DNA from 2 places in the Ancylobacter sp. 3268 genome. Region 1 is predicted to be linked to the other one. Evidence: predicted binding sites of a transcription regulator. Region 1 holds the regulator's gene; the other holds the start of a gene.

Evidence for each region. Region 1 encodes LexA, which represses DNA repair genes until DNA is damaged. Its sites were predicted from a motif close to TGTTCNNNNTGTGTTCNG; they were not measured.
Region 2: recA (recombinase RecA) is a predicted target of LexA. The motif match lies at 1,552-1,569, and genes of this name have one in related genera.

The regions. Positions count from the first base shown of each region.
Region 1 covers NZ_JAVDUX010000010.1:45,124-48,637, forward strand. Annotated here, with positions in the region: gene atzF (allophanate hydrolase) at 1-932, opposite strand, end outside; gene lexA (transcriptional repressor LexA) at 1,134-1,856, shown strand; gene J2X65_RS15015 (ComEC/Rec2 family competence protein) at 2,071-3,514, opposite strand, start outside.
Region 2 covers NZ_JAVDUX010000001.1:299,569-303,082, forward strand. Annotated here, with positions in the region: gene J2X65_RS01420 (DUF1800 family protein) at 1-290, shown strand, start outside; gene J2X65_RS01425 (DUF1501 domain-containing protein) at 294-1,517, shown strand; gene recA (recombinase RecA) at 1,635-2,711, shown strand; gene alaS (alanine--tRNA ligase) at 2,936-3,514, shown strand, end outside.

The DNA.
Region 1 (3,514 bases):
GCGGCATAGCGCTCGGCGACCCACGGCCCCTCATAGAGCAGCTTGGCGGTCTCGTGGAACGGCTCCATGGCGATCTCGACGAGGCGGGCGCCGAGCGAGGTCATGCGGGCGATGGCCTGGGCGAAGGCCGCCTCGGCCTGGCGATCGCCGAAGAACACCCGGTCCTCCGGCCGCGGCACGGCGATGCGCGGCGCCACCGGGAAGGCGCCCGGCGTGCCGAGCGGCAGCGGCCGCGAGAACGGATCGGCCTCGTCCGGCCCGGCCATGACCCGGAGCGCGGCGAAGGCGTCGTCGACGGTGAGGCCGAACACCGAAATGCAGTCGAGCGTGCGGCAGGCCGGCACCAGACCGCTCGTCGAGACCAGGCCGAGGCTCGGCTTGATGCCGACAATGTTGTTCAGCCCGGCGGGGATGCGCCCCGAACCGGCGGTATCGGTACCGAGCGCGAAGGCCACCAGCCCCGCCGCCACCGCCACGCCCGAGCCCGAGCTCGAGCCGCCCGGCACCAGATCGGCGCGCACGGCATTGCGCGGCGTGCCATAGGGCGAACGGGTGCCGTTCAAGCCGGTGGCGAACTGATCGAGATTGGTCTTGCCGATGACGATGGCGCCGGCCCGCCGCAGGCGCGCGACGGCGGTGGCATCGCGCGCGGCGACATAGGCGAAATCCGGACAGGCGCAGCTGGTTGGCAGCCCGGCGACGTCGATATTGTCCTTCACCGCGAACGGCACGCCATAGAGCGGCAGGCTCGACGGATCACGCCCCTCCAGCGCCGCCACCTGCTCGGCGAGCGCCTCGCGCCCGAACAGCGCGGTGAAGATCGACGGATCGGCATGCCGTTCGATCCGCTCCAGGCAGGCGGCGACGGTGCGCGATGGAGTCGAGCGGCCGGAGCGGTGCGCATGGAGAATGTCGGCGATCGTGGCAGGCAATGCGGATCTCCCAATCAAGCAAGAAGCCAAATCTGCGTATCACTTAGGCAATGACCGTGACATTGCATACATTAGCGGGAGCCCATCATCGCGTCGACCGCTTAGGGCTTTATTTACCGATTGTGGAACACAAAAAGAACGGATAGTGTTTGTTCGTGATTTGTTTCATTTTGGCTGCCCGCCGGGGATGGACCTGCGCTGATGCTCACCCGCAAGCAACACGAACTGCTCCGCTTCATCAATGAACGCCTGAAGGAGAGCGGCGTACCGCCCTCTTTCGAGGAGATGAAGGAAGCGCTCGACCTCCGGTCCAAATCCGGCATCCACCGGCTGATCACCGCGTTGGAGGAGCGCGGCTTCATCCGCCGGCTGCCAAATCGCGCGCGGGCGCTGGAAGTGATCCGCCTGCCCGAGACGGTGCAGGCGATGCCGAAGCCGGCGGCTTCCGCCCAGCCCCGCAACTTCGCACCGAGCGTGATCGAGGGCAGCCTCGGCCGCTCCCGCCCTGCCGCGCCGCCGCCGGGCGACGACGAGGCGATGCGGCCGATCCCGGTACCGGTCATGGGCCGCATCGCCGCCGGCTCGCCGATCTCCGCCATACAGTCGCCGAGCCAGACCATTTCCATGCCGGCGGAGATGCTCGGCGGCGGCGAGCATTTCGCGCTGGAGGTGCGCGGCGATTCGATGATCGAGGCCGGCATTCTCGATGGCGACCTGGCGCTGATCCGCCGCGGCGACACCGCCGAGACCGGTTCGATCGTGGTGGCGCTGATCGATGACGAGGAGGCGACGCTGAAGCGGCTGCGCCGCAAGGGAGCCTCCATCGCCCTGGAAGCGGCCAACCCGGCCTATGAAACCCGCATTTTCGGGCCGGACCGCGTGCGCATCCAGGGGCGGCTGGTCGGCTTGTTCCGCCGCTACTGAGCCTCACCGCCGGCGGACCAGCGTTTTGACGGGGCGAAGCTGCGCCGTGCCGGCGGCGGCGCAATGCTTCCGACACATCGATGGTCCTGAATCCCGGCGCGGGGACCGGGTGGCCGGTGACACCCCTGCGGATTTCGCGCTTGAGCGCTTTCGGTGAACCCGGTTCACCGGGAAGGCTCCTGCTCTTTGTTTCGGCGCCGTTCTTTTCGCAGAATCACGGCGCAGTCTTGCGGAAATAGCTCGAGGATCCCGGGAGCCAGGGGCGCGCGCCATCCGGCGGGCGGGCATCGATGCGGCGCCAGCCGCCGTCCGGCTCGAGCAGGAAAGCGGTCCCGGCCCCCTCGCCCGCCCGGTCGAGTTGCACCACCTCGGCGGCGCAATCCGCCGGCGCCGTAAAGCGTGTCAGCACCAGCGCGGCGCGGCGGCAGTCATCCGCCAGCGCGGCGCGGTCGAGCGGATAGGCGACGAGCCGCCCGTCGCGTGCCGGCAGGACGCAGCCAAGTGCATCGCATCGGCCGGTCGGCGCTCCCGGCGCCGCCGATCTTGCCGGCGACTGCGCCGCATCTACCGCCGGGGCGGCGTGCCCCGGCGATGAGGCGGGCGCCGCTCCCGCCCCCTTGCCGCGCAACCCTTCGGCCGAGAGCCACTGCTCGGCGGAAAACCGCTCGGCAAGGCCCTTGCGGCGATCGCCCATCAGCGCGAGCTGCCCGTCCGGCCCGCGCACGGCCACGGTCCGCGCCTGCGCGTCGATCAACACGTCGGGAGGGCGGGCGGCGGCGAGCGGCCAGATGGCCGCCGCCGCAAAGACCACCGCCACCAAAGCGAGCCGGGTGCGCAGCAGGCAGGCGGCGAGAAAGGCGAAGGTGATCAGCGCCAGGCTGGCGAGCGGCATGGCCCGCACGCCGCCATCGGCGCCGGGCAGCGCCGCCACGTCGCGGGCGATGGCGTTCATGGCATCGATGCCCCAGCCCATCACCCGGAACGCCGGCGCCTCCCAGCCGAAGGGCATGGCGAGCGTGCCCATCAGCCCGGCCGGCATGATGACGAAGCTGACCAGCGGCGTCGCCGCAAGATTGGCGACAAGGCTGAGGGGCGCCAGGCGCTGGAAGTGATAGGCGGCATAGGGCGCGGTGGCGAGGCCCGCCGCCAGCGAGGTGAGCGCCAGCGCCGCCAGCCAGCGCGCCGGGCCGGATGCATACCACGGCACCCGGCCGGCGCCGGCGGCGATAAGGCGACGGCCGCCGCGCTCATAGGCAACGACGAGTGCCAGCGTAGCGGCGAAGGACATCTGCGCGCCGGGATCGAGGATCGCCCAGGGCGCGAGCGTCAGCACGATCAGCGCCGCCAGCGCCAGTGTGTGCAGGGTGAGCGCCGGCCGTCCGAGCATCACGCCGCACAGCACCAGCAGCGTCATCACATAGGAGCGCTGCGTCGCCACCTCGGCGCCTGACAGCAGCAGATAGTAGGTGGCGGCGGCCAGCGCCGGAACCGCCGCCCAGGCCTTGATCGGCCGGCGCAGCGCCAGCCCCGGCCACAATGCCAGCAAGGCGCGGGCGAGGAAGAACACCGTCGTCGCCACCAGCGCCATATGCAGGCCGGAGATCGAAAGAATGTGCGACAGGCCGGAAATGCGCATCGCCTCCTCCAGCGGCTCGGGC
Region 2 (3,514 bases), on a different contig from region 1:
TGGCGCTGGGCCAGCTCATCGCCATGGGGCAGCCGATGTGGAATCCCGGCAGTCCGAAGGGGTTCACAGACCGCAGCGACGAATGGCTGTCGCCAACCGGCATCAAGACGCGCCTCGATGTCGCCGACCAGATCGGCCGCGCCGCCGGCGCCGCCGATCCGCTGGCGCTTGCCGAGGCCGCCTTCGGCGTCACGATTTCGGAAGAGACGCTGCGGGCCGTGCGTCGCGCCGAGAGCCGGCCGCAGGCCATCGCGCTGCTGCTGATGTCGCCCGAATTCCAGAGGAGATAGCCATTGGACCTCTGCGAGACCTCGCTGTCCCGTCGCGCGCTGCTCGGCACCTCCGGCGCCCTGTTCGCCTGGGCCTTCATGCCGCGGATCGCGGGTGCGGCCGGCGGGCGGGATGCACGCTTCGTCTGCATCGTCCTGCGCGGCGCGCTGGACGGGCTCGCCGCCGTGGCGCCGGTCGGCGATCCGGCCTATGCCGGTCTGCATGGCGATCTTGCGCTCTCGCTCGATGGCGAGATCCCGGCGCTGCCGCTCGACGGCTTTTTCGCGCTGCATCCCTCGATGCCGAACTTCGCCCGGCTCTATAGGGCAGGGCAGGCCAGCGTCGTGCATGCGGCGGCAACCGGCTATCGCGAGCGTTCGCATTTCGACGGCCAGGACGTGTTGGAAAGCGGCCAGCCGGCCCCGGGGAAGATCGAGACCGGCTGGCTGAACCGCTTCCTTGCCGGCCTGCCGGCTGGCGATCGCGTCGCTCCGGCCGGCGCGCTCGGTGTCGGCCCGGTGGCTCCCCTGGTGGTGCGCGGGCCGGCCCCGGTGCTCGGCTGGAGCCCGGCGGTCCTGCCCCCGGCAGGCGACGATCTCGCCGACCGTCTCGCCGCGCTCTATGCCGAGCGCGATCCCGCCCTGCATCGGATGCTGGTCGAGGGATTGAAGACCGAGGATCTCATCGCGATGAACGGCCCGGCGATCCGGCGCCAGGGCGGCCTGTCCGATCCGAAGGGCATGAGCCGGACCGCGCTCGGTGCCGCGCGCCTGCTGGCGCAGCAGGAAGGCCCGCGCATTGCCGGCCTCGCCTTCGAAGGCTGGGACACCCATGCCAATGAGGGAGGCGTGAAAGGCCAGCTCGCCAACCGCCTGCGGGGCCTTGACGACGCCATCGGGGTTTTCGCCGAGACGCTCGGGCCGACATGGAAGGATACCGCGCTGATGGTGGTGACGGAGTTCGGCCGCACCGCCCGGATCAACGGCACGCGGGGGACCGACCACGGCACCGGTACCGTGGTGCTGCTGGCGGGCGGCGCCATTCGCGGTGGCCGGGTGATCGCCGACTGGCCGGGCCTGTCCGACGCGGCGCTGCTGGACGGGCGCGACCTGCGTCCGACCACCGATGTGCGCAGCGTGGCCAAGGGAATTCTCGCCGACCTGTTCGGCGCGCCGGCCGGCTATCTCGCCCGCGACGTGTTTCCCGACACTGCCGGGCTGGCCCCGCTCAAGGACCTGGTGGCCTGAGGGTCCGGCATCGGGCGCGATGATGACGTAGTTCGGGAACATATTGCGAACGCGGAACAAACAGGGTACATTCGCGAAATCTCAGCAAAACGCTTGCTTGCGACCCGGAGCCCGGCAATGACTCAATCTACGTTGCGACTCGTCGAAGGATCTTCCATGGACAAGGCCAAGGCGCTGGACGCGGCGCTTTCACAGATCGAGCGGCATTTCGGCAAGGGCTCGATCATGCGGCTCGGCAAGAACGACAAGATCATGGAGGTCGAAACGGTCTCCACCGGATCGCTGGGGCTGGATATCGCTCTCGGCATCGGCGGCCTGCCGCGTGGGCGCGTGATCGAGATCTTCGGGCCGGAATCGTCCGGCAAGACCACGCTGGCGCTGCATACCATCGCCGAGGCGCAGAAGAAGGGCGGCGTGTGCGCCTTCGTCGATGCCGAACATGCGCTCGACCCCATCTATGCCCGCAAGCTCGGGGTAGACCTCGACAATCTGCTGATCTCCCAGCCCGATGCCGGCGAGCAGGCGCTGGAGATCGCCGATACGCTGGTGCGCTCGGGGGCCGTCGACGTGCTGGTGGTGGATTCGGTGGCGGCGCTGACGCCGCGGGCCGAACTCGACGGCGAGATGGGCGACAACCAGCCGGGCATGCAGGCGCGGTTGATGAGCCAGGCCTTGCGCAAGCTCACCGGCTCGATCAGCCGCTCCAATACCATGGTGATCTTCATCAACCAGATCCGCATGAAGATCGGGGTGATGTATGGCAGCCCGGAGACCACCACGGGCGGCAACGCGTTGAAGTTCTACGCCTCGGTTCGTCTCGACATTCGCCGTATCGGCTCCATCAAGGAGCGCGAGGAGGTGGTTGGCAACCAGACCCGCGTGAAAGTGGTGAAGAACAAGCTCGCTCCGCCCTTCAAGCAGGTCGAGTTCGACATCATGTATGGCGAGGGTGTCTCGAAGATGGGTGAGCTCATCGACCTCGGCATCAAAGCGGGGGTCGTCGAGAAGTCCGGCGCCTGGTTCTCCTATGACAGCCAGCGGCTCGGCCAGGGGCGGGAGAACGCCAAGAACTTCCTGCGCCAGAATCCGGATGCCGCCGGCCGTATCGAGGCAACCATCCGGCAAAATGCGGGCCTCATCGCCGAGCAGATCCTTGCCGGTGAGCCGGGGAGCGAGGACGACGCCGACGCCTGAGGGCGCACCTGGGGCGGTTCGGCGACGTTTCGCGCACCAGGCGGTCGTCTCACCAGGCGGTCGTCCAGTCCGCTCAGTGGACGACGGCCCTGTCGTGGACAGGGCGGGCTTGGCACGAGGCCTTTCTGGACAAGCTATTGCGGCCTCGTTAGAACCGGGGCTCGCGCTGCTCCGGCGCGGGCCGGCGGACCTGCCGGCGGTCTATTTTCTACAGGCAGTGTTCGATGAGCGGCGTCAACGAGATCAGGTCGGCCTTCCTCGATTATTTCGCGAAGAATGGCCATCAGGTGGTGGACTCCTCGCCGCTCGTGCCGCGTAACGACCCGACATTGATGTTCACCAATGCCGGCATGGTGCAGTTCAAGAATGTCTTCACCGGCATGGAGAAGCGGCCCTATTCGCGGGCGGCGACATCGCAGAAATGCGTGCGTGCCGGCGGCAAGCACAACGATCTCGATAATGTCGGCTACACGGCCCGGCATCACACTTTCTTCGAGATGCTCGGCAATTTCTCCTTCGGCGATTATTTCAAGGAGAATGCTATCGAGTTCGCCTGGAACCTGATCACCCGCGAGTTCGAGCTTCCCGTCGAGAAGTTGCTGGTGACGGTGTACCACGAAGACGACGAAGCGTTCGACCTGTGGAAGAAGATCGCCGGGCTGCCCGAGAGCAAGATCATCCGCATCCCGACCTCGGACAATTTCTGGCAGATGGGCGATACCGGTCCCTGCGGTCCCTGTTCCGAGATTTTCTACGACCACGGGTCGCACATTCCGGGCGGCCCTCCCGGCTCGGCGGATGCG